Regions from separate parts of the Thalassolituus hydrocarboniclasticus genome, predicted to be linked through region 4. Evidence: predicted binding sites of a transcription regulator. Region 4 holds the regulator's gene; each other region holds the start of a gene.
The links. Region 4 encodes sigma-54, which starts transcription at its own class of promoters, with help from an activator protein. Its sites were predicted from a motif close to TGGCACNNNNNTTGCTNT; they were not measured.
Positions count from the first base shown of each region.

Region 1: glnA (glutamate--ammonia ligase) is a predicted target of sigma-54. The motif match lies at 3,099-3,116, and genes of this name have one in related genera.
Region 2: urtA (urea ABC transporter substrate-binding protein) is a predicted target of sigma-54. The motif match lies at 4,580-4,597, and genes of this name have one in related genera.
Region 3: HUF19_RS06600 (formate/nitrite transporter family protein) is a predicted target of sigma-54. The motif match lies at 5,119-5,136, and genes of this name have one in related genera.

Region 1 is NZ_CP054475.1:116,514-123,791, forward strand. It holds gene HUF19_RS00525 (substrate-binding periplasmic protein) at 24-764, opposite strand; gene typA (translational GTPase TypA) at 944-2,755, opposite strand; gene glnA (glutamate--ammonia ligase) at 3,184-4,590, shown strand; gene HUF19_RS00540 (alpha/beta hydrolase) at 4,759-5,730, shown strand; gene HUF19_RS00545 (ester cyclase) at 5,856-6,299, shown strand; gene HUF19_RS00550 (CDGSH iron-sulfur domain-containing protein) at 6,301-6,579, opposite strand; gene HUF19_RS00555 (EVE domain-containing protein) at 6,572-7,051, opposite strand; gene HUF19_RS00560 (hypothetical protein) at 7,185-7,278, shown strand, end outside.
Region 2 is NZ_CP054475.1:158,431-165,708, reverse strand. It holds gene urtD (urea ABC transporter ATP-binding protein UrtD) at 1-234, opposite strand, end outside; gene urtC (urea ABC transporter permease subunit UrtC) at 231-1,460, opposite strand; gene urtB (urea ABC transporter permease subunit UrtB) at 1,472-3,109, opposite strand; gene urtA (urea ABC transporter substrate-binding protein) at 3,187-4,443, opposite strand; gene HUF19_RS00720 (GntR family transcriptional regulator) at 4,741-5,469, opposite strand; gene atzF (allophanate hydrolase) at 5,472-7,278, opposite strand, start outside.
Region 3 is NZ_CP054475.1:1,495,678-1,502,955, reverse strand. It holds gene smc (chromosome segregation protein SMC) at 1-1,978, opposite strand, end outside; gene HUF19_RS06615 (GntR family transcriptional regulator) at 1,981-2,640, opposite strand; gene HUF19_RS06610 (alkane 1-monooxygenase) at 2,920-4,041, shown strand; gene HUF19_RS06605 (DMT family transporter) at 4,069-4,926, opposite strand; gene HUF19_RS06600 (formate/nitrite transporter family protein) at 5,292-6,134, shown strand; gene HUF19_RS06595 (bifunctional protein-serine/threonine kinase/phosphatase) at 6,203-7,278, shown strand, end outside.
Region 4 is NZ_CP054475.1:623,612-630,889, forward strand. It holds gene mgtE (magnesium transporter) at 1-1,130, opposite strand, end outside; gene HUF19_RS02625 (HPr family phosphocarrier protein) at 1,241-1,510, opposite strand; gene rapZ (RNase adapter RapZ) at 1,507-2,388, opposite strand; gene ptsN (PTS IIA-like nitrogen regulatory protein PtsN) at 2,422-2,886, opposite strand; gene hpf (ribosome hibernation-promoting factor, HPF/YfiA family) at 2,890-3,192, opposite strand; gene HUF19_RS02645 (RNA polymerase factor sigma-54) at 3,223-4,722, opposite strand; gene lptB (LPS export ABC transporter ATP-binding protein) at 4,851-5,576, opposite strand; gene lptA (lipopolysaccharide transport periplasmic protein LptA) at 5,579-6,157, opposite strand; gene lptC (LPS export ABC transporter periplasmic protein LptC) at 6,144-6,707, opposite strand; gene HUF19_RS02665 (KpsF/GutQ family sugar-phosphate isomerase) at 6,707-7,278, opposite strand, start outside.

The sequences.
Region 1 (7,278 bases), 510 kb from region 4:
CCGGAATATCGGCAGCGGGCAGGTCAGCGGATCAGATAATCAGCCAGCAGGCGTTCATAGCGTTGCAGAATTTTATCCTGCTCGCCGCTGTCGATCAGGATTTCCATACCGATATCAAAGGCGTCGCGCAGCTGCTTGCTGTGGAACGCGGCATAGTAATAGGTTGGTTCAAACAGGTCGTGGTATTGGTATTGCTGCTGATAAACAGGGCTGTTCGGGTGGTTGCGGCGCAGCTGGCTGAGGTAATAACGGAAGATGGTCTGCTCCAGAATAATCACGTCGGTCTCACCACTAAACAGCGCCTCAACCTGTTTCTGCTGCTCGGCCAGCTCCTGATAGGCCGGGCTGCGTGCAGCCTCTGCGGCAAAATTATCCGGCAACAGCTGACTGGCCAGATTGAAGGCAGTAATACGGTAGTCTCCCAGGCTGGGGATATCGGTCAGGGACAGGTTGCGTTTACTCAGGCTGATGGCCACATTCTGGAACACGATTAATGGCTGGCGGGAAAACAGTGCGCCGGGAGAGGCGGAAGAGCTGGTAATGCAGGCGATATCCAGCTCGCCTTTATTAAAGGCGGCAATGTTATTGGCGTTACTGTTATAGCTGACGTTGATGGTTTTATTCTGTGTCTGCAGTGCCCGGCGCAGGATATCGAGCACAATGCCGCGTTCATTCTGGCGGATAACGTACGGGGGAATGGAGTCGCCACAGCCGACGCGCACAGATTCAGCACTGTAAGCCGGAATGCTGAAAAAAGTCAGCATACTGACCATCAGGACTGGCAGTGCGTGTGAAAATAAGCGCAAAACAAACAACATAATCAGTCAACCCTGTCCGACAACAGCTTCAGGATAACCGGATTTATACGATTTGCACGTAGTGCCTGAGGATAAAACAGAAGGAAGGAGATGCCGGCCCTGAAGCAGAGCCGGCAGAACGGGCATCAGCCTTTTTTGGCGCGCTTACGTTCGTTTTCGGTCAGGAACTTCTTACGCAGACGGATGCTGGTTGGGGTTACTTCCACCAGTTCGTCGTCTTCGATAAATTCCAGAGCCTGTTCCAGCGTGTGCTTAACCGGCGGTGTCAGGTTGATGGCTTCATCGGTACCTGATGCACGCACGTTAGTCAGCTGCTTGGCCTTGGTTGGGTTTACCACCAGGTCGTTGTCACGGCTGTGCAGACCAACGATCATGCCTTCGTACACTTCCAGACCCGGAGATACGAACAGACGGCCACGTTCCTGCAGGGTGAACAGGGCATAGCCCAGAATCTTACCCGGAACCATCGATACCAGTACGCCGTTGTGACGGGTAGAGGTCAGACCGGTCTGAACCGGACCGTAATGGTCGAAGATGTTGGTCAGGATGCCGGTACCGGAAGTCATGGTCATAAACAGACCACGGAAACCGATCAGGCCACGGGCTGGCATGATGAACTCAAGACGCACACGGCCTTTGCCATCCGGAACCATGTTGGTCATCTCGGCGCGACGGTTACCCATCTCTTCCATGATGGAACCCTGATGGTCTTCTTCGATATCGATCACAACCTGTTCGTAAGGCTCCTGGATCTCACCGTCGATTTCTTTCTGCACAACTTCCGGCTTGGAGATACCCATCTCGAAGCCTTCGCGGCGCATGGTTTCAATCAGAACGGACAGATGCAGTTCACCACGACCGGATACTTTGAATTTTTCCGGAGTGTCGCCTGGCTCAACACGCAGCGCCACGTTGTGGATCAGTTCTTTTTCCAGACGGTCTTTGATATTACGGCTGGTGACGAACTTACCTTCACGGCCAGCGAACGGAGAGTCGTTCACCTGGAAGGTCATGGATACGGTTGGCTCATCCACGGTCAGTGCTGGTAATGCTTCTACTTTAGAAGGATCACACAGAGTGTCGGAGATGCTCAGGCCGTCGATACCGGAAATACAGACGATGTCGCCGGCATTGGCTTCGGTAACCGGTACGCGCTGCAGGCCATGGAAGCCTTTAACTTCCAGTACGCGGCCCTTGCGGGTTTTACCTTCGGCAGAGATGATCTGTACATCGGTCCCTGGCTTCAGTTTGCCGCGGGCGATACGGCCAACACCGATAACGCCGACGTAGCTGTCGTAATCCAGAGCGGAAATCTGCATCTGGAACGGACCGTCAAGGTCAACCGGTGGCGGAGATACGTGATCAACGATCATCTGGAACAGGGGAGACATGTCGTCTGCCATATTGTCAGGATCCAGACCAGCGATACCATTCAGGGCAGAGGCATATACGACCGGGAAGTCGAGCTGTTCTTCGGTTGCGCCGAGGCGGTCGAACAGGTCGAAGATTTCGTCCATTACCCAGTCAGGACGGGCGCCCGGGCGGTCGATTTTGTTAATAACCACGATCGGGCGCAGGCCACGTTCGAAGGCTTTCTGGGTTACGAAGCGGGTCTGCGGCATCGGACCGTCAACGGCGTCTACCAGCAGGCAGACGGAGTCAACCATCGACATAACCCGTTCCACTTCACCACCGAAGTCGGCGTGTCCTGGGGTGTCAACGATGTTGATGCGGTAGTCGTTCCATTTAATAGCGGTATTCTTCGCCAGAATGGTAATACCACGCTCTTTTTCCTGGTCGTTGGAGTCCATGACCCGCTCGCCGCCCTGATCTTTGCGGTCCAGAGTGCCGGACTGCTCGAGCAGTTTGTCGACCAGGGTGGTTTTGCCATGGTCAACGTGCGCGATGATGGCGATGTTTCTGAGGTTGTCGATCACAAGAATGGCCTTGGTGAAAGTTTGTACAAAAAATGAGGCGCGATTATACCTGAAACGGGTCGTCAGCGTGACATCAATTTCGCAGCGGTAAGCATATTCTGCGGACATTTCTGCCAGCGTTAATCAGGGTATAAATGAAAGCGCTGTTTTTGTGCCGAATCCCATGTACTGCGGCGTTCAAGTGAACCTATAATGTGCAGGCTTGTACTGACTAGCGTATTCACCTCATGCCATCGCGCTAAAATGGTGCACTTGGTTCAGGTTGTGATTTATTTTGGTGCAGTGAGTGCCTGTTTGTTGTTTTGCAGCCCTGATTTCATGCGGGCTTCGCCATAAGATAAAATGGCACACTACTTGCTCCAATACTGAGCATGGCAAGCCGGGGCTAAACCCCGTATCAAGTTGAACCAGCATCTGGAGACAGTAAGATGTCAGAGAACACTCTGAATTTAATCAAAGAAAACGATGTAAAGTGGGTTGATCTGCGCTTTACCGATTTCAAGGGCAAAGAACAGCACGTTACTATTCCTGCGCGTTATGTAGACGAAGATTTCTTCGAAACCGGACAGATGTTCGACGGTTCTTCTATTTCCGGCTGGAAAGGCATTAACGAATCCGACATGATCCTGCGTCCGGATGACAGCACCAGCTTCCTGGACCCATTCACCGAAGACGCCACTCTGGTACTGCGTTGCGACATCATCGAGCCTGCCACTATGCAGGGTTATGACCGTGACCCACGCTCTGTAGCACTGCGCGCTGAAGAGTACCTGAAGTCTACTGGTCTGGGTGATACTGCATTCTTCGGTCCAGAGCCAGAATTCTTCATGTTTGACGACGTTCGCTGGGGCTCTGACATGTCCGGCAGCTTCTGCAAAATCAACTCTTCCGAAGCAGCCTGGAACACTGAGACTGTGATGGAAGGCGGCAACCTGGGTCACCGTCCACGCGTTAAAGGCGGTTACTTCCCGGTTCCTCCGGTAGACAGCCACCACGATATCCGTGCGGCCATGTGTAACACTCTGGAAGCGATCGGTCTGGACGTTGAAGTTCACCACCACGAAGTGGCGAACGCCGGTCAGAACGAAATCGGTGTTAAGTTCAACACTCTGGTTAAGAAAGCTGACGAAGTGCAGATGCTGAAATACGTTATCCATAACGTTGCAGCAGCTTACGGCAAAACTGCTACCTTCATGCCTAAGCCAATCTGTGGTGATAACGGTTCCGGTATGCACGTTCACATGTCTTACTGGAAAGACGGCGTAAACCAGTTCGCTGGTGACGGCTATGCCGGCCTGTCTGAAACTGCCCTGTTCTACATCGGCGGTATCATCAAGCACGCTAAGTCCCTGAACGCGTTCACCAACCCAGGTACTAACTCTTACAAGCGTCTGATCCCAGGCTTCGAAGCTCCGGTAATGCTGGCTTACTCTGCCCGTAACCGTTCTGCTTCTATCCGTATTCCTTACGTTGCGTCTCCAAAAGGCAAGCGTATCGAAGCACGTTTCCCGGATCCGATTGCTAACCCATACCTGGCTTTCGCAGCTCTGCTGATGGCTGGTCTGGACGGCGTTAAGAACAAGATCCACCCTGGCGATGCAGCTGACAAAGATCTGTACGATCTGCCAGCTGAAGAAGCAGCCAAGATTCCACAGGTTTGTGGCTCTCTGCGTGAAGCTCTGGACAGCCTGAAAGCTGACCATGAGTACCTGACTGCAGGCGGCGTATTCAGCAAGGATATGATCGAAGCTTACATCGACCTGAAGATGGAAGAAGTTTACCGCGTTGAGCACACCACTCACCCGGTTGAATACGATATGTACTACAGCGTGTAATACGCTTTAGTCAGATCGGAAAAAGGGCTCTTCGGAGCCCTTTTTTATTGCTGTTTTGCGGCTGGTTAAGCTGTTGTTGTGGGTTATTTAGTCTCTAACGGCAAGGGTGGCTAGGCATCGTTGCTGTCAGCGCCTAGTATGTCGGTGTTATTTCCCGGAGAACTGAATGTGAGTCTGAGCTGGAGTAAGAACGGTCTGGTTTCTGCCCTTAAACCAATGGACTGGCAGTTTCGTGAGCCGGCCTCTGGTGCGCAAATGGATGCTTATCTGCAGATGTACCGGCTGGACTTTCCAGAGCTGAGTGGCGTGCGTCATTTTGCCGGGCTGATGCAGGCGGCGGACTATCAGATTGCCGTACAGGTATGGCGTCCGCAGAACCCGCGCGGTACAGCGATCGTTGTCCATGGCTACTACGACCATGTTGGTTTGTACGGGTCACTGATCGGTTTCTGTCTGCAGCAGGGGCTGAATGTGGTGGCCTATGATTTGCCCGGGCACGGATTATCCAGCGGCGAGAGCGCATCCATCGGCAGTTTCCAGGAATACGACGAAGTGTTCAGCCTGATTCTGCAGCGTACCCGTGGTGGTCTTGGTGGCCCGTTGTATGTCTTCGGTCAGAGTACCGGAGGCGCCATCATTATTAACTATCTGCTTAAGCGTCAGCTGAGCAAAGCACAATCTCCTTTTGCCGGTATTACCCTGATGGCTCCTCTGGTGCGCCCGAAAGGCTGGTACAGAGGGCGGCTGGTGCATTCCTTTGTCAGTCTGTTTCTGCGTCAGGTACGGCGCAAGTTTAATCCGAACTCTGCCGACGCTGAATTTCTGCGTTTTATCGCCGAGAGCGATCCGCTGCAGCCTCATCATCTCAGTGTGCGCTGGGTCGGAGCACTGAAGCAGTGGGTTCCTTATATTGAAGCGCTGCCTGCTTCTGAGCTGGAAGTGAATATCGTGCAGGGTGACAACGACAACACCGTCGCCTGGCGCCATAACCTGAAGCTGCTGGCGCAGAAGTTTCCCCATCAGCGTCTGATGATGTTGCCCGGTGGTCAGCACCATCTGGTGAATGAGTCGCCGCAGCACAGAGAGCAGATCTATCGTCAGCTGGCGGAATGGTTGCTGTCCGATAAGAACCCGGCCTGATTTCCGACTTTTGCCAGATTGACCTGAATTGTCCTAAGTGTATAACTCTCCGCTGCGTACTATCGCGCAAAAGGCCAATGGCTGTGATTCCTCAGGCAAGGAAGCCTGTACAGCAGGAGAATGACATGGACACGCGTCTGGACAGTAATAAAAAGCTGGTGCACAACTTTGTTGAGCTGACCTGGAATCAGGGACGCTTTAATCTGGCACGTTCGCTGGTTGCCCGCGATTTCACCTATTATGCGAGCATGGTCAATATGCCACTTAACCTGGATGGCATGGAGACCCTGATCCAGACCATCCGCAACTCTATGGACGATTTTTCCATCGGGGTTGAAGAGGTGGTGTGTGAGGGCAATCTGGTGGTCACCCAATCGACCTTCAGTGGCACGCTGGTGCGTCCGCTGATGGGCTTTGAGCCTGTGGATAAGGTCATTGCCCTGCATGCAGCTACCTTCTGGCAGGTGCGCCACGGCATGATTCAGTCGGGTAACTCTTTGCTCGACACCGCTGACCTGTTTCATCAGGTGCGTAAAATCATGACACCCAATGCCGCGGCGGCGTTCTGAGCTATTTACGGAAGTGGCTGAGTAAGTCCTGCGCCATTTCCCTGATCGCCTCGCGGATACTCATTGTATTGCGCGGATTATGACTGCCATCGCAGTAGGGCATGGCCTCACTGCGTCCGCAGCTGCACAACCACACCAGTTGCTTCTGATCGCTGTGCAGGCTCAGCGGCCGGGGACAGTTGTCGGCGGCAAACGGCGCGCTGCTGCAGCGTCCGCACTGACAGATCTGATAGCTCTGATCCGCATTCAGCGTGACCACGTGGGGCGTTATTTCATTCATGGAAATGTCCGTCGTCTGCGGCCAGATGCAGAATATGCGACCACTCTTCTGCCCGTATCGGCTGGACGGAGAGGCGTGAGCGGTTGAGCAGTGCCATTTCCTGCAGTGCACTGTCTTTGCGCATATCTTTCAGCGTAATGGGATGTTTGAGGGCGCGCAGGGCTTCGACCTCAATGGTGATCCAGCGCGGGTTGGTCGGGTCCGATTTCGCATCAAAATAATCCGAGGCCGGATCAAACTGCGACGGATCGGCGAGACCGGTGCGGGTTACCCGGCAGACGCCGACAATGGCCGGCTCTTTGCAGCTGGAATGGTAGAAAAACACCAGATCTGCGACCTGGATCTCATCCCGCAGTATGTTTCGCGCTTGATAATTGCGCACGCCGTCCCATACTGTGCGCCTGCCTGGTGCGGCCTCAAGATGATAATAACTAAAAACGTCCGGTTCAGATTTCAGTAACCAGTGATTCATATTTTCTGACTATAAAGTGGTCTGAGTATTGCTCATGCCAAATGCGCGCTTACAGAGCAGTGAGCGGTCAGAGTAGCATCCAATGAACACAGGTTCTAATCCGCAAGCCGGAATGCAGTAGGAACAAACAGCAATGAAAAAACCCGATATTCTGATTCTTCTCAGCGTGATTGTACTGTTAGGTGCAGCGGTGACCGGTATGACCAGCGAGGTCAAGCGTCCGGCGT
Region 2 (7,278 bases), 470 kb from region 4:
GTTGGCATTATCGGTAAAGATAATGGTGCCGGTATCAGGGCGGGTTTTACCGGTAATCACATCCATCATGGTGGTTTTACCGGCGCCGTTCGGGCCGATAATGGCGCGCATTTCACCCGGAGCGATCACCATGGATAACGAATTCAGCGCTTTAAAACCATCGAAGCTGACGCTGACACCATCCATATACAGCACCGCCGGGTTATCAATATGCTTTGGCGTTTGCAGGCTCATACTTTTTCTCCCTGCACAAAGTTCAGTTTATCCTGCTGCTCAGGTGCAGCCTTGCTTTGCGTTTCAGTATTCAACGCCGGCGGATTGTCTTCAGCTTCTCGCTGATGTTTTTTCTGCTGATATTTTTCTTTCAGATGTGCCCATAAGCCCACCACGCCTTTCGGCAGATACAGTGTGGTTAGCACAAACAAGCCACCCAGCATAAACAGCCAGAGTTCAGCAAAGGCACCGGTGAAATAGGTCTTGGCATAATTCACCAGCATGGCACCAATCACCGCACCAAACAGTGTGCCGCGGCCACCAACAGCCACCCAGATAATAATTTCAATGGAATTAATTGGTGCAAACTCACCCGGGTTAATAATGCCGACCTGAGGCACATATAAGGCTCCGGCCACACCCGCCAGCATTGACGACACTACAAAGACAAACAGTTTGTAATGCTCAACCCGGTAACCGAGAAAACGTGCACGGGATTCCGAATCACGGATAGCCACCAGCACCCTTCCGAGTTTTGAGGTGACAATAAAGCGGCTGATTAAATAACCCAGTATTAACGCCAGCACCGAGGCCACAAAGAGCACTGCACGGGTATTATCCGACTGCAGGCTGTAACCGAGAATATCTTTAAAGTCGGTTAAACCATTATTGCCACCAAAGCCCATATCATTGCGGAAAAAGGCCAGCAACAAGGCATAAGTCAGCGCCTGGGTAATAATCGACAGATACACCCCGGTTACCCGCGAACGGAACGCCAGCGCACCGAACACAAACGCCAGAATGCCAGGCGCCAGCAGCACCATCAGCATGGCAAACCAGAACTGGTCAAAACCAAGCCAGTACCATGGCAGCTCCGTCCAGTTAAGGAACACCATAAAGTCAGGCAGTTCCGGATTACCGTACACACCGCGGTCGCCAATCTGACGCATCAGATACATGCCCATGGCATAACCACCCAGCGCAAAAAACGCACCGTGGCCCAGACTTAAAATACCGCAGTAGCCCCAGATTAAATCCACCGCAATCGCCAGCAGGGCATAACACAGGTATTTGCCCAGCAGAGTCATGGTGTACGTAGAAACATGGAAGAATGAGCCTTCCGGTAATAGCAGATTACTGAGCGGAATAAACACCGCCATTACGGCCAGCACCAGCAGTAGTTTACGACCGGCGGCATCGTTCATCAGTAAACGGGTCAGCGGGCCAAATTGTTTTGTCTGTGTCATATCCCTGCCCCTTAACCGTTATCCACAGCACGGCCTTTCAGCGCGAATAATCCACGCGGCCGTTTCTGGATAAACAGAATGATAAATACCAGTACCATAATTTTTGCCAGAACTGCACCGGCTAATGGTTCGAATATTTTATTGGCCACACCCAGCGTCATAGCACCGACCAGCGTGCCCCATAAATTGCCGACGCCACCAAATACCACCACCATAAAGGAGTCGATAATATACGCCTGCCCCAGATTCGGACCGACGTTAGTCAGCTGTGATAACGCCACACCGGCAATACCGGCAATCCCGGAACCCAGACCAAAAGTCAGCGCATCCACCCAGCCGGTTTTAATACCCATTGAGCTGGCCATTGGCCGGTTCATGGTGACCGCGCGCATCTGCAGGCCGAACAGCGTACGCTTTAAAACCAGCGCCAGCAGTGCCAATACCATCAGGCTGAAAATAATGATGTACAGGCGGTTCCAGGTCAGTTCCAGTGCCGGGTTAATCATAAAGGTACCGGCCATCCACTCAGGCGTGGCGACTTCACGGTTTAACGGGCTGAAGATCGAACGCACCGCCTGTTGCAGGATCAGACTGATACCAAAGGTCGCCAATAAGGTTTCCAGCGGGCGGCCATATAAATGGCGGATCACACCACGCTCAATCAAGACACCAACCAGACCGCTGACCAGAAAGGCTGCAGGTACAGCAACCACCAGAGATAAACCGATATGCTCCGGCATCAGCAACTGCACCACATAGGTGGTATAGGCACCGAGCATGATCATTTCGCCGTGGGCCATATTAATAACGCCCATCACCCCGAAGGTAATGGCCAGACCAATCGCCGCCAGCAGCAATACCGCGCCCAGCGCCAGGCCAAAATACAGGTTTTCGATATAGCCATTAATGCTGACCAGCTTCTCGATATCGGTCAGGGTGGTTTGTGCCAGCTGATATTCGTTTTTACGCGACAGTTTTTCTTCATCGCTGAAATTACGGATAAATTCACCCAGTCCGGCACGAACCTCCGGATACAGAGCGCCATCCAGCGCGGTAAGCCCGTTAATCCGTTCATTTGTCTGGTCGGATTTCAGTTGCATCAGCGCGCGTACCAGTTGCAGTACTTCCGCTACATCGCGATCCGTTTCGCGTTCCAGAGCCTGATCAATAAAAGCCCGGTCGATATCATCACTGCTTTTCAGCAGGTTCTGTGCAGCTGCCATGCGTTGTGATTTATGTTTTGACGAAATCTGCGCACGGGAAATCAGGCTGCGCAAGGCAACCCGTAATGAATTATTAACGCCAATTTTTTTAATATCACGCTTACCCAACCCAGCGACGGCCTGCAGGGTAAAGGCATCCTGAGCAGTGTCCGACTCACCGGAACTGTCTACCAGTAATAATTGCTCATTGTTTTTGACGTAATACAGGCGGCTGTCGAGCAATGCCTGCAGAATAACAATGGCCTGATCATCTTCAATAAGCGCAATCTGTTCGGCCAGCTGCGCTTTTTCTTTATAGTTCGCACTGATTAATTTCTGGCTGAGCTCTGCCAGAGAAGGCTGAGTATCAGCATTGTTTGCCAGTATATTATGGCTGGCAGAAAGTAATAAGACGGCGAAAAAAACACGTCTGAATAATGTGAACATGGGAACATCCTGTTGGGAAGGAACTGCACGCCTGCGCAGCGTTATAACAACGCCAGCAAACGTGCAGCAGGTCAGGCTTACTCGGCTGCTACCGCACCGCCACAGGTTTTAGTGGCGGTGTTATAGTTGCCGCAGTTGATTGGAGCAGTCCAGTCAGAGATCAGGTTTTTGCTTTCAGGCAGGAAGTCAGTCCAGGCATCACCCGGAACAACACCATCTGTTTGCCAAACGATATCAAACTGGCCATCTTCCTGAATTTCGCCAATCAGAACCGGCTTGGACAAATGGTGGTTCTTATTCATCACCGCCATACCACCGGTCAGGTTAGGCACAGAAATACCGATCATGGCATCCTGTACTTTACTGACATCCGCAGTACCGGCTTTTTCCACCGCTTTGGTCCACATATTGAAACCGATATAGGTTGCTTCCATTGGATCGTTGGTTACACGTTTATCGTCTTTGGTGAAGCTGTGCCATTGTTTGATAAAGGCATCGTTCTCTTTACCATCTGCGCTCATAAAGTAGTTCCAGGCGGCCAGATGACCAACCAGAGGCTTGGTATCAAAACCAGACAGTTCTTCTTCACCTACCGAGAAGGCAACCACCGGAATGTCTTCCGCGCTTACGCCCTGGTTTGCCAGTTCTTTATAGAAAGGTACGTTGGCATCACCGTTAATGGTGGAAACCACAGCGGTTTTAACACCGGCGCTGCCGAATTTTTTAATGTCAGAGACAATGGTCTGCCAGTCAGAATGACCGAACGGTGTGTAATTAATCATGATGTCTTTAGCAGCAACGCCTTTCGACTTCAGATAGCTTTCCAGAATTTTATTGGTGGTACGTGGATAAACGTAGTCGGTACCGGCCAGAACCCAGCGCTTAACGCCAACGTCATTCATCAGGTAATCAACGGCCGGGATAGCCTGCTGGTTAGGCGCCGCACCGGTATAGAAAACATTTTTCGAAGACTCTTCACCTTCATACTGAACCGGGTAGAACAGCAGACCGTTCAGCTCTTCTACAACAGGTAAAACAGACTTGCGGGAAACAGAAGTCCAGCAACCGAAAATCACATCGACCTTATCTTTCTCCAGCAGCTCACGGGTTTTTTCCGCAAATAAAGGCCAGTTAGACGCCGGGTCGACCACAACAGCTTCCAGTTGCTTACCCAGCAGACCGCCTTTTTTATTCTGCTCTTCAACCATCATCAGCACGGTATCTTTCAGCGTGGTTTCAGAAATCGCCATGGTGCCGGACAACGAATGCAGAACACCGACTTTAATAGTGTCTGCTGCATTAGCGAGACTGATACCGGCGGCCAGAGTGGTCATCGCCAGAACTTTGGTCGCTTTTGTCAGCGTGTTTAATCCCAGTTTTTTCATCTTGAGTCCGTCCTTAATGTACTTTGATTTTATCCGGAGTCCGATTACTGCTGATCAGCTCCATTTATGAGTTAGCATTTCCTGTAGAGCAAAGCCTGTACCAACTTATAACTAATTGTTTTTTAAGAGTTTTCAGCCAGCAAGGTGCCGTATGCAGGAATAAACCCGCATTACTGAAAATTCACGCACCGTTATTGCTCAGCTGCTTTTAAATATTCACCGCATTGGTGCAGACCGGATAAATCATTAATCTGCTCTGATATTAATGTTGTAGCGGCTCTTGGCTGACTGAATGCGATGCAGGGTAATATGACGAACGGTATTTTTGCTGATCTCAATATGGCGGCTGAGGAAGTTCGCTGCGTCTTCTGCGTTGCCATTCAGCATTAAATTCAGAATATGAGAGTGCTCATCATAAGTCGCTGCGATTCGTCCTTCCTGGGTAAAATCCAGCCGGCGGATAATACGCAAACGTTCACATACCATACGGTGAATCGCCGCCATCTCCTGGTTGCCACTGAGCTCCAGCAGAGAAAAATGAAAGTCTTCATCCATCTCTGCCAGTAGCGTGCTGTCATTCAGTCGCTGGCTTTCCTGGCAGCACCAAAGAGTAATCAAACCGGCCAGTTGCTCTTTAATATTCATATGTCCACACAAGCGTTTTACCGCAGCCACTTCGAGCAGGGTGCGAACGTCGTATAAGTCTTCAAAATAACGGAAATCAAAGGGCCGCACCTGCCAGCCACTGCGGAAATGCACCTGCACAAACCCATCGCGCTCCAGCCGGTACAGTGCTTCACGTACCGGAGTACGACTGGCCTGCATACGCCGGGCAATTTCGTTCTCACTGAAGCGATCACCGGGCAGCAACTGGAAATCGAAGATATCGTTTTTCAGTTGCTGATAAATGCGTTCGGCAAGGTTCAGTGGCCGTTTATTCTCACTGGCCTCAGACTTATACGACGAGCCATGCACGCTTATTTTCCCGCCTGAGATTTTAAATAAGCGATATATGCACGCCAGCCACCGAACTCACTGATATGGGTTGCACTGGCTACCGCTTCCGGTTCACAGATAAAACCTTTAACCAACCGGCCATCGGCCAGCTCGAGGGTACCGATGCCTAATGGCTGAGGAATTTCTTCAACAAAACTGCCGAAAGCAGCAACGTCCATACGCCATAATTCAACAATAATTTTATGCCCTGTTTCAGAGCCACTATTCAGCAATGCATCATTAATGCGCACCAGGCCTGGCTTGGGTGGCACTGTATTGGCAAGGGCATAAAGCTGGTATTTTTCGGCGCTCAGTGTTTGCTCCAGCAATACTGCATTACGGCTGGTGAGCTGATGATTCAGCGGCATGCCGGTTAAATGGGCGCCGACCACCGCAACCACCACCGATTCGTCATCGCGTGCGCCAAGCAATACCGGCGCTTGTGGTAAACGCAGGGCCGCCTGCCAGTGCCCAGCAAAAGTCAGTAATGCATTCTCACTGAAGGCTGGTGCAATAACCGTAATACCGAAAGGCAGCCCATCGCTGCGTAAATCAGCCGGTAAAGCGATGGCACATAAATCGGCCAGATTAACAAAATTGGTATAAGTACCCAGTTGGCTGTTGACCTTAACCGGCTCGGCCTCCACCTCAGCAAGGGTCGGAAAGCAGGGTGCTGTAGGAACAAACAGTGCATCAAAGTCCTGAAATAACTGCTGAATTTCCCGCAGCAGTTCCATACGCCGGTACTCAGCATTAAAGGCCTGAACCGCTGTACCGCTGTTACCACCGGCAATAATACTTTTCACCACCGGATTAATGCCGGGTAAATCCTGCCGGATAAATTCGCCCACGGCAGCATAACGCTCAGCCACCCAGGGGCCCTGATACAACAGGGCAGCCAGTTCAGATAACGGCGAAAAATCGATGGTGATTAATTCAAAGCCAAGGCTTTCAGCGTTTGCCAAAGCCGCCGTGAATGCAGCCTGCTGTACGTCATCACCAAACCATGGCATCCCGGCCGGTACTGCCAGCCGGCGGATGGTTTTTAATGGCGGGTTGCCCACTGGGCGGGAATACGCATCCTGCGCATCAAACTGTGCGGCCAATGCAAAAATGCGCTCGGCATCGAGGGTGTTTAACGCAAAAACAGAAACACAATCCAGACTGCGGCAGGCCGGTACAACACCCTGGGTACTGAGCACTCCCTTACTGGCTTTCAACCCGACGATATGATTAAAGCCTGCCGGAATACGACCGGAGCCTGCCGTGTCGGTCCCCAATGAAAAAGGCACATAACCGCGCGCAACCGCAACGGCTGAACCAGAGCTGGAACCACCGCTGATATATTCTTCATTAAATGGATTGGCTACCGCACCATAAGGTGAGCGGGTGCCCACCAGCCCGGTCGCAAACTGATCGAGATTGGTTTTGCCTAATACAATGGCACCGGCGTTACGCAACAGGCGCACCACGGTTGCATCTGCCTGCGGCTCATAGGCAAATTCCGGACAGGCTGCGGTTGTCGCAAATCCGGCGACGTCGATATTGTCTTTAACCGCAAATGGAACGCCGTATAACGGCAGTGCCTGCATATCACCATCGGCGGCATCCAGTAATTGCTGCAGCTGAATTAACTGCGCGCCCAGTTGTTGCTCGCTGGCCAGCTCAATCCAGACGCTGCCTTTTTTTAACACGCCGTTGCAGCTTTCCTGCTGATGCACTTCTGCCCGTAATGCATTCAGTAATTCGCTGGCATTACCGCCATTGCGATAAGCCTTTGCCCAATCG
Region 3 (7,278 bases), 870 kb from region 4:
GGCGCGCCAGTACGCCGCCCTCACCGTCAGCGGCGCGGGCAACCCGCAGCCAGTTCGGGCCAAGCCAGATACCGTCGGCGGTGATAATGGATTCATGGGCGGCCAGATTACCGCGCGCGGCCAGCGCCGAGGCCAGATCATCGGCCACTTTAATACCGGCCAGCAGGCCGCTGACATCCTGACGGCTCTGCACTTTGGCGGCCAGCGTACCAGCAGCGCCCGTGTTAACCGCAGTAGCACCCTGCCCCTGTTGCCATAAACTGAGGTGTCCTTCTTTAAAACTGCCGAGCCAGTGCTGTGCCGGATCAAGCTGATCAATCATTACCGCCTGCAGGTAATCGCCCAATACGGTTTCAACCGCCCGCTCCCAGCCGCTTTCGACCTGCAGCTGTTCAGCAAGACGCGGTTTGCGCGCCAGCTGATGGCTTTCCAGCCAGTGGCTGACGGCTTCAGAGCCCTGCCCTAAGGCGGCTTTCTGCAAGGCATCGAGGGTGGCTTTGCGGTTCAGCATCTGCTGTAACTGCACCTTGCCTTCATCCAGCTGACGGCGTTGTTGCTCCAGCTGTTCACGTCCGGCGGTTACCTGCTCCTGCAGGCTGTCGAGGCGTTCCTGCTGGCTTTCTGCGGCCAGTTCCTGCTCGCTAACTTCTTCGGCCAGCAGCTGGATTTCTTCCAGCTCCGGGTTGTCTTTCAGTTGCTGCAGTTCGTCTTCCAGACGACGAATCTGCTGGTCGAGACGGGTAAGCTGCTGCTCGCTGTTCTGAATGCGGGTCTGCGCCACTTCGGCCTGACGGGTCGGCTCACTGGCACGCTGGGTAAAGCTGTCCCAGGCGTCCTGCCAGCGGCTCTGGGCTTCTTCGGCCTCCAGCAGCATGGCGGCGGCTTCTTCTTCACCGGCCAGCAGCATTTCCAGCTCCGGTTCCAGCAGCATCAGTTCTTCACCGACGGCTTCGCGCGCCAGCTGGTCTTCTTCCAGCGATTTTTCGGTTTCAAGGATGGCCTTTTCGGCTTCGGCCATATCCTGATCAAGCTGCAGCGCCATCTGCGCCTGATGCTCGAGCTTCTGCTCATGGCGGGCAATGTGAGCACCTACTTCGTAGAATTTGCTCTGCGCGCTGTTGAACAGATCACCTTTTTCCTGGTGTTCCAGACGCAGGCCTTCGATTTCGGCATCGGCGGCACGCTGTTCGGCCATATGGGCTTCAAACTGGGTCTGGTGCTCGGCGATTCTCAGCTCGCGCACGCGGTAATCAGCATCCAGTGCCTGCCACTTCAAAGCCTGCAGCTGTGCCTTTTTCTCGCGTTCCTGGGTTTTTAATTCTTTGTATTTTTCTGCCGCCTGCGCCTGACGCTGCAGATGGGATAACTGGCGCTCCAGTTCCTGACGGATATCCTGCAGACGCTCAAGGTTTTCATGGGTGCGGCGCATGCGGTTTTCAGTTTCGCGGCGGCGCTCTTTGTATTTGGAAATACCGGCGGCTTCTTCGACGTACACCCGCAGCTCTTCCGGTTTGGCTTCGATCAGACGCGAGATCATACCCTGTTCGATAATGGCGTAAGAGCGCGGGCCCAGACCGGTGCCGAGGAAAATATCGGTAATGTCTTTACGGCGGCATTTGCTGCCGTTGAGGAAATAGGTTGATTGCCCGTCGCGGGTTACCTGACGACGCAGACTGACTTCGGCATAACCGGCGTACTCACCACGCAGGGTACCGTCGCTGTTATCGAATATCAGATCAACACTGGCTTTGCTGACCGGTTTACGCTCGGACGAACCGTTAAAAATAACGTCGGTCATGGCATCGCCACGCAGGTATTTGGCTGAGCTTTCGCCCATTACCCAGCGCACCGCATCGATGGTGTTGGATTTACCGCAACCATTAGGACCAACGATGCCGGTCATATTGGTGCTGAAAGGCACAGTGGTTGGGTCGACAAAGGATTTAAAGCCCGCCAGTTTGATGGCTTTCAAGCGCATGTTCAGGCCTCCTCAGCCATCGCTGCCAGTACCAGCTCGCGCTGGTGCTGGCCATAGTTCTGTAATAATCCCGGCAGGGCCGGCAGATTGCGTTTCACCACCGCCTCCATTAATTCGGCAAAAAAGCGTGCAGCGTACTCCGTTTCCTGCGGCGAGCGGCGGATGGCCAGCGCATAAGTGCGATGCAGTGCCGGTTGCAAGTCTTCCAGCACTTCTGCCAGATACTGATTACCTGCGATAGCAAATGCCATACGCATCAGGGCAAAACCGGATTCAACAAAGGCGACTTTATCGTCACTCTGACGCAGTGCCTGGATGGCGCTTACCTGTACCATCAGCGGCCGGATATTATCATCGCTCCAGTTTTCTGCGACCCGCTGCGCCAGCATGGTCAGCAGATTGATGTACAGGTCGTACAGACTTTTAACTCCCTGCGCGGTGAGGGTAGCGACCACGGCTCCGCGACGGGGAAGAATATCAATCAGATGGCGACGTTCGAGTATCAGCAGGGCTTCGCGCACGGAGCCGCGGCTCACTTCCAGCTCACTGACCACCCGGGTCTCCTGAATACGCTCACCGGATACCAGCTGCCCCTGAATAATGCGCTGTGCCAGATAGCGGGCAATCTGTTCGGCAAGGCTCTCAGGCGCTGAAAAACTCATTAAAGGTCCGTTCCATTCTGATAAAAAAAACCGCCGCCGATAGTAGCACAGAATGCGGCATAATCAGGCTATAGCATCCGCTTCAGAGCGGCTTGGCGCGCAGCCCGGCGGCCGTCTTACCGAAATTCACGCCGTCCGTCAGAAAATGACGCAACTGCCTGAATAACACAGGCCATACGCCTTTCTGACCGCAAATGACCAGAGAAGAAAACGGACTTCTTCGAAACATTGTCCGACAATCCTACAAACAATAACAACAAAATCCATGAGGAGATGTCGATGTCAGAGCAAGCATCATCGTCACGCATGCTGACGTTTAAAAAATACGCCTATCTGCTGGTCGTGGTTCCGCCATTGCTGCTGCCGCTGTCGCAATGGCTGTGGCAAAACATCGGCTACGCCAATCTGCTCGCCTTCTTTCCGCTGCTGTTTGTTTACGGCATTGTCCCCATCCTTGACCACATTATTGGCCAGGACCCGGTGAACCCGGATGAAACACGGGAAGTGCCGAAACTATCGGAAGAGCGTTTTTACCGCCTGCTGACGCTGCTGTGCCTGCCGATGCAGCTGGCGGTTCTGTTTTATGCCGGACACGTTTTTGTAAGCGCAGAGCTGAACTGGGCCGGACAACTCGGCTGGTTACTTTCGCTCGGCACCGTGGGCGCCATTGTCGCCATTAATGTCGGCCATGAACTGATTCATAAAGACCCCAGACTTGAGCAATGGGCCGGTGGTCTGTTACTGGCCTGCGTTTCTTATGGTGGTTTTAAGGTTGAGCACGTACGCGGCCATCATGTGCATGTTTCAACACCGGCCGATGCTTCTTCTTCACGCTACGGTCAGAGCCTGTATCAGTTTTTGCCCCATGCTTATCTGCACAACTTTCTCAATGCCTGGAAACTGGAAGCCAAACGTCTGCGTCATAAAGGCCACTCGCCGTTCAGCTGGCGTAATGAACTGACCTGGTGGTATGGCTTCAGCCTTTTACTGGCAGCGGTATGCGGTGCGCTATGGGGCTGGATGGGAGTGTTTTTCTTTGTTGCCCAGAGCTTCTTTGCCTTCAGCCTGCTGGAAGTGATCAACTACGTTGAACACTACGGCCTGCACCGCCGCAAGCTGGACAATGGCCGTTACGAGCGTCCGGATATCGAACATTCCTGGAACAGCAACTACCTGTTAACCAATCTGTTCCTGTTCCAGCTGCAGCGTCATTCCGATCACCACGCGTATCCGAAGCGTCGCTATCAGGTACTGCGCCATCACGATGTCAGCCCGCAACTGCCCAGTGGTTACGCCACCATGGTGGTGCTGGCCCTGATTCCGCCACTGTGGTTTAAGGTGATGAATCCGCGCGTTGAACGCTATTACAAAGGCGAGGAACACCAGCTGCAAAGCAGCTGACAAAAAGCCGCTGGGCCAGACACCGGCTCAGTACAGCGCCAGACCCGCCGTGGCAACAATGATCAGCAGCATCAGCAGCAGTTGCCACGGTTTTACTTTCTCACCGAACAACCACACGCCCCAGCACGCCGCACCGATAATGCCGACGCCACGCTTAACGGTTTCAACAATGCCCGGATGAATCTCCGTTACTGCCAGCCACTGGCCGCTGACCGCCAACACAAACACCAGTAAAGCCAGCGCCATTAATCCCCACGGACCGGAATAACGCGGCACAGACAAAGGATCACGGCGGCGTAATGAATCAACGCTATAGGCCAGCAATAACACCAGACACATACCGGCACTCTGAATCAGGCCGTGAAAAAAGACCGTGGCCGATGTCAGTGCCATCTTGTCAAAGACAATGCCCGTGCCCCAGCACAGAGCGACGACCAGCATCAACCCCAAACCCGCACCGGCTTCTTTTGGCCTGAGCAATAAATTCCAACCGGAATGCAGCAGAAAAATCGCCAGCACAATGCTCAGCATCGCCAGTAACTGCACCCCGCTTAGCCGCTCCCCCAGCAAACCCGCGCTGAGCACTGCGGCCACAACCGGTGTAAACGACAGCACCGGCACCAGCAAGGCAATACGGCCGACACTGAGTGCTTTGATATAGCAGACACTGGCCAATGCTGATACCAACAGCGACACCAACCCCGGAAGCCAGTAACCCGCCTCCGGCAGTGACGCCCCCTGAGACAACCACAACAACAGATACAGCGGAGTAACGCCGGCACTGAGCCAGATAGCCAGAGTCAGCGGCTGTGCATGAGCCGTCAGTTTTTTGCGCGCCAGATCGAACAGCGACCAGGCCAGCGCAGATAACAACATAAACGACATAGCAGTCCCGGTGATGATAAATAAAACCATCTTACGTGTTCACCGGACCGACGTCAGCGTCCTGCTGAAAATGAATCAGGACGATGCACCCTGTTTTTTTATTGCGCAAAAAAGGGGCAATAAAAAAAGATAACAACCCGGCCAGACGCTGAAAACCCGGATAATTCCCTGCGCACAGCGAAAAAGTAAAACTGGCACGTCTTCTGCTGAACCTATTGCATTCCACATCAACGGCGATATGGAACACAACCTGAATTTCCGGATAACGGCGTCCACTCCGCTTGCATACTGCAGGCGGATGGGACGCCGTTTTTTATTTCCGGGAAGCTGTTGAGCAATTTCTTAAACGTTAATGAGGTAATGCCATGTCTTATCTGATGCCTGCCGAGTTTGCCACCAAAATGGTAGATGCCGGTGAAGCAAAAATTTATATGTCGACCCGCGATACTCTGGTACGCGCTTTTATGGCCGGTGCCATTCTCGCTCTGGCGGCGGTTTTTGCCGTCAGCGTTGCCGTGGCAACCGGTTCACATCTGATTGGTTCCATTCTGTTTCCCGTTGGTTTCTGCATGCTTTATCTGATGGGCTTTGATCTGCTCACCGGTGTATTTATGCTGACGCCGCTGGCCTGGCTGGATCGTCGCCCCGGTGTTACCTGGGGACAGATTCTGCGTAACTGGGGACTGGTTTTTCTCGGTAATTTCGGTGGCGCTTTAACCGTTGCTTTCCTGATGTCATTTATTTTCACCTACGGCTACAACACCGATGGCGGCGCTATTGCGGAAAAAGTGGCTCATATCGGTGAAGCCCGTACCCTGGGTTACGCTCAATACGGTGCAGCCGGCTGGTTTACCATTTTTATCCGCGGCATGCTGTGTAACTGGATGGTTTCTATGGGTGTTGTCGGCGCCATGATTTCCACCAATGTCAGCGGTAAAGTGATCGCCATGTGGATGCCGATTATGCTGTTCTTTTTTATGGGTTTTGAACATTCCGTCGTTAATATGTTTCTGTTTCCGTTCGGCCTGATTATGGGCGGTGAATTTTCGGTAATGGATTATTTTATCTGGAATGAAATCCCGACCGCATTGGGTAATCTGGTGGGTGGTCTGGCCTTTACCGGCTTAACCCTGTACGCCACCCACGTCCGTACTGCAAAAAAACGTGCGCTGATGTCAGCACAGACTCAGGCTCAGCCACAGATGTAAGCAGCGAATGCAATAAAACCCCGGACGATATTTCCGGGGTTTTATTGCAGATTACCCATGGCAACCCAATGACTTCTTCTCTTAATATCCGTCTTGGTCAGTATTCAACGGCCGGATGCAAAGCCGTTAATCAGGATTTTCACGGCGCCTGTCTTGCCGATAATCTGCAGAAAGAGCGCAAAGGTATTGCCATTGCTCTGGCCGATGGCATCAGCAGCAGCAATGTCAGCCAAATTGCCAGCGCCGCTGCCGTTAAAAGTTTTCTTGACGATTATTACTGCACCCCTGATGTATGGAGTGTGCGTAAATCGGCGCAGCGGGTTATTCAGGCCAGTAATTCCTGGCTTTACAGTCAGACGCGGCGCAGTCAGTACGCCTGGGAACGGGATAAAGGTTATATCTGTACTTTTTCGGCGCTGATTCTGAAATCCACCCAGGCGCATATTTTTCATTGCGGTGACTGCCGCGTTTATCATCTGCAGGGACACTCGCTGGAGCAATTAACCCAGGATCACCGGGTACAGATTTCTGCCGACCAAAGCTATTTAGCCCGCGCGCTGGGCATGGACCAGCAGCTGGATATTGATTACCACAACATGCCACTGACTGCCGGCGATGTTTTTATTCTCGCCACCGATGGCCTGTATGAGTTTGTCAGCCACGGACAAATCACAGCAGCCATTGCACAGGCGCTGGAAATTAACAGCGAAAACAGTCTCGAACTCTGTGCACAGCAACTGGCGGAGCTGGCTCTGAGTCAGGGCAGCGACGACAATATCAGCATTCAGCTGGTTTATATTACCTCACTGCCCGATACCAACATTAATGAATGGCAGCAGCAATTACAGCAGCTGACGTTACCACCGGCACTGGATGAAGGTACGGAATTCGATGGTTTTACCCTGTTGCGCCGTTTGCATATCAGCGGCCGCAGTCATGTGTATCTGGCCCGCGATCAGCACAGTGGCGAAAACGTCGTTTTAAAATTTCCGGCTTCAGATATTCAGGCCGACAAAGCCGGCCTTGAACGTTTTCTGCTGGAAGACTGGATTGCCCGGCGCATTCACAGCTCCGCTGTTTTACGTGCGGCCGCAACTAACCGACAAAAACAGTATTTGTACAACGCCACGGAATGGGTTGAAGG
Region 4 (7,278 bases):
GCGATAACCACAGCCCAGAGTACGCCGTTAATGGCGGCAACCATAATTTCGCGGTTAAACAGCCAGCGGAAGTTACTGCCGCTGAGATGGCCAAGCGCCTGACCGCGGATAACCAGAGTCAGCACCTGACTGCCGGCAATGCCGCCCATGCTAGCGACAATCGGCATTAAAACCGCAAGGGCCACAACCTGCTCGATGGTTTTATCAAACAGGCCGATAACGGCAGAGGCGGCCAGCGCGGTGAGCAGATTAATACCCAGCCAGACGGCGCGGCGACGGCTGGTTTTCAGCGTCGGGGCGAAGGTATCTTCCTCGTCATCCAGACCGGCCATACTCATCAGCGAGTGGTCCGCGGTTTCGCGGATAACGTCAACCACGTCATCGATGGTGATACGGCCGAGCAGCATACCGGCGGCATCAACCACCGGCGCCGATACCAGATCGTGGCGTTCGAACAGTTTGGCAACTTCACTTTCGTGCTGGGTTGCCTGAATAACCCGCGCGTCGGTGCTCATCACTTCACGCACAGTCTGTTGCGGGTCGCTGACCAGCAGTTTGCTGATCGCCAGCGTACCGATAAATTCGTTCTGGCGGTTAACCACCAACAGGTTATCGGTCATGGCGGGCAGGGATTTGTGGCGGCGCAGGTAGCGCAGGACAACCTCAAGGGTGATATCCGGACGGATGGTCACGGTATCGGTGTTCATCAGACCACCGGCACTGTCTTCCGGATAGCCCAGTACGGCTTCGAGACGGGCGCGGTCCTGATGGTCCATCGACTCCAGAACTTCCTGAGTCACACGCTCAGGCAGCTGCTGCAGCATGTCGGCCACGTCATCGGTGTCGAGGTCGGCGGTCAGATCGACAACTTCTTCCGCACTCATGTCGCTCAGGAAGTGGCTTTGCAGCTCTTCGCTGAGGTTCTGCATGACCTCGCCTTCGAGTTCCTTATCGACCAGTTCCCACAGCAGTTTACGGGCTTTAGGCGGAGAGGATTCGATCAGGTGGGCGATATCAACCGGAGCCAGACCCGAATTCAGGATGCGCTTGACCTGCGCCAGCGCACCACTTTCCAGCGCGGCGGTCAGGCTGTGTAACTTGGCTTTAGCCTTTTCGGTTTGCTGTGCCATGAGTCAAGCTCGGTTCGGGGGATGGTTGAATGCTCAGATTCTAGCCTGATTAGGCCTCTGATACCACGAAACTACTCGCAGAATTCCGTCTAGAAGATTGTTTTACCGGGCTATTCTTCTTCGTCAAAACGGCGGTTGATCAGATCCACCAGAGCTGCCAGTGCGTGTTCGGCATCCTGGCCTTCGGCATGAATATGAATATTGGTGCCTTTGCTGGCGGCCAGCATCATCACCGCCATAATGCTTTTGCCGTCGACCATGCGGTCGGGGTAACCGACTTTGATCTGGCAGGAATAAGCAGCGGCTGTGGAAACCAGCTTGGCAGCCGCTCGCGCATGCAGACCGAGCTTATTGATGATGGTGATTTCGGTGCTGGTCATCCGTTCTGATCCTGATGAATATCGGCGCTGCCCAGCTCGCGGTGGCGAACCTGAACATTGCTGTAATGATGGCAGAATTCTGCCTTAAGTTGTTCTGCCAGGTAAACGGAGCGATGCTGCCCGCCGGTGCAGCCGATGGCAATGGTCATATAGCTGCGGTTGGCATCGACAAAGGCCGGCAGCCAGCGCTGAATAAAGCCACTGATGTCCTGTTGCATCTGGCTGACCTGCGGTTCCTGAGCGAGGAAATTCCTGATTTCCGGGTCGCGTCCGGTAAAAGCGCGCAGTGCCGGGTCCCAGTATGGATTCGGCAGGTTGCGCACGTCGAATACATAATCGGCATCAATCGGGATGCCGTGCTTGAAGCCGAATGACTCGAACAGGATGGCTATGTCGTTGCTGGTTTTATCCGCCACCCGCAGTTTGATCAGGCTGCGCAGCTCATGCACGGACATGTTGGTGGTATCCAGTGTCAGATCGGCAAGGTTGGCGATGGGTTCCAGCAGCAGGCGCTCTTTATCGATGGCTTCGGCCAGAGATGTGCTTTTGCTGGTCAGTGGGTGCTTACGCCGGGTAGAGCTGAAGCGCTGCAACAGCACTTCTTCGCTGGCGTCGAGATAGACCACATCCAATTGGTATTCTGCACTGGGTAACTGATGCAGAACTTCGTGAATATTATCGAAGGCATGGGGCAGATTGCGGGCATCGACGCTGACCGCGACTTTGGCCAGCTTTTCTTCAATTTCAGTCTGTCTGGCCAGAGCCGGTAACAGGGCGACCGGCAGATTGTCGATGCAGTAGAAACCAAGGTCTTCCAGAACGTGGAGAGCACTGGACTTGCCCGAGCCGGACCGGCCACTGATCACTACTAAACGCATTGCTGTGCTCCTCCATTGGCCGTTGGGCTGATGTCAGCCCGGTTGTCCGCTCAGTGCCCGCTGATAAAACCGTTGCGCATCCGGCGCTTTGCGCAGTGCCTCGCGGTAGGCCGGCTCGCTGAAGTTGCGTGCCAGCATGGCCAGCACCTGCAGGTGCTGTTCAGTGGCTTCTTCGGGAACCAGCAGAGCAAACACCAGATCGACCGGCTTACGGTCAATGGCGTCGTAATCCACCGGTTCCACCAGACGCAGCAGTACGCCCATGGCCTGGTCGCACTGCTTCAGGCGGCAGTGGGGAATGGCGATACCCTCGCCAATCCCGGTGCTGCCAAGGCGTTCCCGGCCGAGTAATCGCTCGTAAATATCGTCGGCGGAGCTGTCGCTGAGTTGCTCAGCGATAAAACCTGCCAGGTACTCCAGTAATTTCTTCTTACTGGACACCGGTGCGTCAATCAGGGTGCGTTCCGGTGTGAGGATATCCTCGATGCGAATGTCCATTAATCAGCCTTGTCCGTGTTGCCGCGCCACCAGTTTTTCTTTGTGCTTCAGAACCTGACGGTCGAGCTTGTCTGTCATCTGGTCGATGGCCGCATACATATCATCGTGCTCGGCGCTGGCGTGCAAGTCAGCACCACTGACGTGAATGGTGGCTTCAGCAATCATGCGCTCTTTAATAACGGTCAGGGTTACCTGGCCGTTGGTGATGTTGTCAAAGTGGCGTCCCAGCTTGGACATTTTTTCGTCTACGTACACTTGCAGAGATTCGGTAACGTCAACGTGGTGACCGCTGATATTGATCTTCATGTCCAGACTCCTTGTTGCTGGCTGTTGTTTTTAAATCAATTGTTTACGTTCATTTGAAGGCGGAATCATCATGGCTTCACGGTATTTGGCCACCGTGCGCCGTGCGACCTGAATGCCTTTTTCGCCCAGCACTGCGGCGATTTTGTTGTCGCTCAGCGGCTTGCGCGCATTTTCTTCGGCAATCAGTTTTTTAATCATGGCACGGATTGCGGTAGAGGAACATTCGCCACCGCCATCGGTGCTGACATGGCTGGAGAAAAAGTACTTCAGCTCGAAGATACCGCGCGGGGTGTGCATGTATTTCTGGGTGGTTACCCGGGAAATGGTGGATTCATGCATACCAACGGCTTCGGCGATATCGTGCAGAACCAGCGGCTTCATCGCTTCCTCGCCCTGTTCGAAGAATTCGATCTGATATTCGACGATTTTGGTGGCCACTTTCAGCAGGGTTTCATTGCGGCTTTGCAGGCTTTTGATAAACCAGCGCGCTTCCTGCAGGTGATCGCGCAGGAAAGCGTTATCGGTGCTGTTATCGGAGCGGCGGACCAGTGAGGCGTAGTCAGCATTCACTCGCAGCTTGGGGGCGATTTCCGGATTCAGTTCAACCCGCCATTCGTCACGGATGTTGCGTACCAGTACGTCGGGCACTACGTACTCGGCCTGCTCGGCACTGATACCGGCACCCGGCTTGGGATTGAGTTCTTTGATCAGGCGCAGTACTGCTTTGAGGTCATCTTCGCGCAGCTTGGTTTTGCGCATCAGCGTTGGGTAATCTTTGCTGCCCAGCAACTCGATATAGTCGCGGATAACCATTTTGGCTTCGTTCAGCCATGGGGTCTCTGCCGGCAGTTGCTGCAGTTGCAGCAGCAGGCATTCACGTAGGTCGCGGGCGAACGCGCCTGCGGGATCAAACTGTTGCAGGCGGTGCAGCACGGCCATCACTTCGTCTTCTTCGACGTCCAGTGCGGGGTCCATGCTTTCCAGAATATCTTCAACGGTGGTATGCAGGTAGCCGTCGTCATCCACGCCATCAATCAGCATCAGGGCAATTTCGCGGTCGGTGTCCGACATCGGAGTCAGGTTAAGCTGCCACAGCAGATGGTCCTGCAGATCTTCGGTGCTGGCATGACGTGAGTCGTAGTCGAAATCGTCGTCGATGGCATTACTGCTGCTGCCGGAGGCAACGCTGGCGGTGGTCTGGTAGGTGTCTTCCCACTGACTGTCGACCGGCAGGTCGTCGGGTAGCTGTTCCTGTGACCACTGTTCGTCCAGCTCTGGGGTGTCGTTATGGCTGTCGTCCTGACTGCTGACTTCGTGGCTGGTGCTGGTGTCGTGATCGCTGTTGCGGGACAGGTCGGGCAGGTCATCGTGCTCGTGTTCTTCGACTTCGAGCATCGGATTGGAATCGAGGGCTTCCTGAATCTCCTGCTGCAGGTCGAGGGTAGACAGCTGAAGCAGGCGGATGGCTTGTTGCAACTGAGGGGTCATGGTCAGGTGCTGACCCATCTTTAACTGAAGAGACGCTTTCATAAAAGTTCAGTAATCACTCAGTATCGGCATAGTCTGTGCATTATACGCCAAGCGGTAAACCTTGGAATCTTTTGTGCATCTTCCTTTGCGCTGAATCATCAGGCGCTTCTCTGCTGCCTGAGAGGCCATCACAGGCGGAAGTCCTCGCCCAGATATACCTTGCGCACCTGCTCGCTGGCCAATACCTGTTCAGCGGTGCCTTCGGCGATGATGTGGCCCCCTCCGACAATATAGGCTTTCTCACAGATAGCCAGAGTTTCCCGTACGTTGTGGTCGGTAATCAGTACGCCGATGCCACGCGCCTTGAGTTGTCGGATGATGTCCATGATGTCAGCTACAGAAATCGGGTCAACCCCGGCGAAGGGTTCATCGAGCAGAATAAAGGACGGTTCAGCCGCCAGCGCGCGGGCAATCTCGACCCGGCGTCTTTCACCACCGGACAGCGCCATGCCAAGGCTGTTGCGGATATGCTGAATATGGAACTCATTCAGCAGCTCTTCCAGCTTTTCCAGGCGCTGTGCGCGGTTGAGGTCTTTGCGGGTTTCGAGAATGGCGAGGATGTTATCGGCTACGCTCAGCTTGCGGAAAATGGAGGCTTCCTGTGGCAGATAGCCGATGCCTTTCTGCGCCCGGCCGTGCATCGGCAGATGGCTGATGTCTTCGTCGTCAATTCTGATGCGGCCCTTGTCGGCCTGTACCAGGTTCACAATCATGTAGAAACAGGTGGTTTTGCCGGCGCCGTTGGGCCCCAGCAGGCCGACGATTTGCCCGCTTTGCACTGACATGGATACGTCTTTCACCACCTCCCGGCCGTTATAACTTTTGGCCAGATTTTCGGCTTTCAGGGTTTTCATGGTTATTCCTGTGCTGGCTTGCTGTCAGTGCCGGTTGCCGGTTCGGCCGGAGCCTGTGGCTGAATCACAACTTTAATCCGTTGTTTGTCGTTTTCGTTGCCGCCCTGGGCAGAGGTGCTGGTGCCGCCACTGGCGCTGACGGTTTCTTTGGTCATGTCATAGAGAATGCGCTCACCACTGAACAGGTTGCCGTCCTGTTCCAGCCGGGCATTGCCCTGAATGGTGATTTCCCGCAGCTGGGCAAAGTAATCAATGCGCTGACCGTGGGCTTTGGTCAGTGGTTTACCGGGATTGATCTGTTGCTGATAGCGTGCGGGTTGCTTCGCTGTTCCTTCGGCAATGGCTTTTTCCAGCGCATTGCCGGAGCGGATAATCAGCAGGCGCTCCGATTCAATACGCATCGTTCCCTGAGTAAGCACGACGTTGCCCTGATAAATGACCACTCCGGCTTTACGGTCCAGCTCGGCGTGGTCAGAAAGAATGGTCATTTCCTGCTGCCAGTCATCGGGTAACGCGCTCGTAACCGACGTGCAGCACAGTAACAGCAGGCCGGCCAGAAAGTGGTAATTATTGCGGAACATAGCGGGTATCCACCTGTGATTTGAATTCCATGCGCTGGCGCGCGATATCCAGTGTCATACCGGTTGCATTGATGCGTGCCTGTGCGCTGGTAATGGTTACCGGCTGATCGGTTTCGGCCAGTTGCTGGCGGCTGTGATAGGTGAGCGTGCTGGTTTCGATCAGCAGGTCGTCAGCAGCATCAGCAGGATTGAGCGGCCGGATTTTTACATCGCCAATCAGGCGCAGCGAATGTTCGTTATCGAGCAGCGTACCTTCGTTGGCGTTGACCTGCCAGGTCTGGCCATCGTCGTCTTCTGACATCAGCAGCGGCTCGCTGAGCAGTGTGCTGCCGGTTTGCGGATAATGGGTGGAGCGGGCGGCGACAAAGGTTTGCTGCAACTCACCGTCACTGTTGTACTGGCGGTTATGCAGCCCTTCTCCGTAGTAATCCGGCTCGTGATTCTGCAGTTCACTCAGGGCCGGAGCCTGCTCCAGTGTGTAGCGATCCACTGCCAGCAGGGCCAGACCAAAAAACAGGGTCAGCAGCAGCAGCAGATAGCGCTTGCGCATCAGATCACGCCCGCGCGTAACATGTCGTGCATATTGATGACGCCGACGGTTGCGTCACCGTCTTTTACGACCAGAGCGTTGATCTTGTTGTCTTCCATCAGCTTCAGTGCTTCCGCCGCCAGAGTGCCGGGTGTGGTGGTTTTGCCACCCGGAGTCATCACATCGGCCATGGTGGCGGTGTGAATATCAACGCCGTGATCGATTGCGCGGCGCAGGTCGCCATCGGTGAAAATACCGGCCAGCTTGCCGTTGTCCTGTACGGTGGTCATGCCCAGACCTTTGGAGGTCACAACCAGCAGGGCTTCAGACAGCGTGGCAGAAGGGGATACCACCGGAATCTGCTCGCCACCGTGCATGATGTCTTCCACTTTCAGCAGCAGGCGGCGGCCAAGGGAGCCACCCGGATGAGAGAAGGCAAAGTCTTCGGCGGTGAAACCGCGGGCTTCCAGCAGGGCAACCGCCAGTGCATCGCCCATGACTAAAGCGCAGGTAGTGGAGGAGGTTGGTGCCAGATTGAGCGGGCAGGCTTCCTGATTCACGCCGGTATTCAAATGAGCGTTGGCAGCACGGC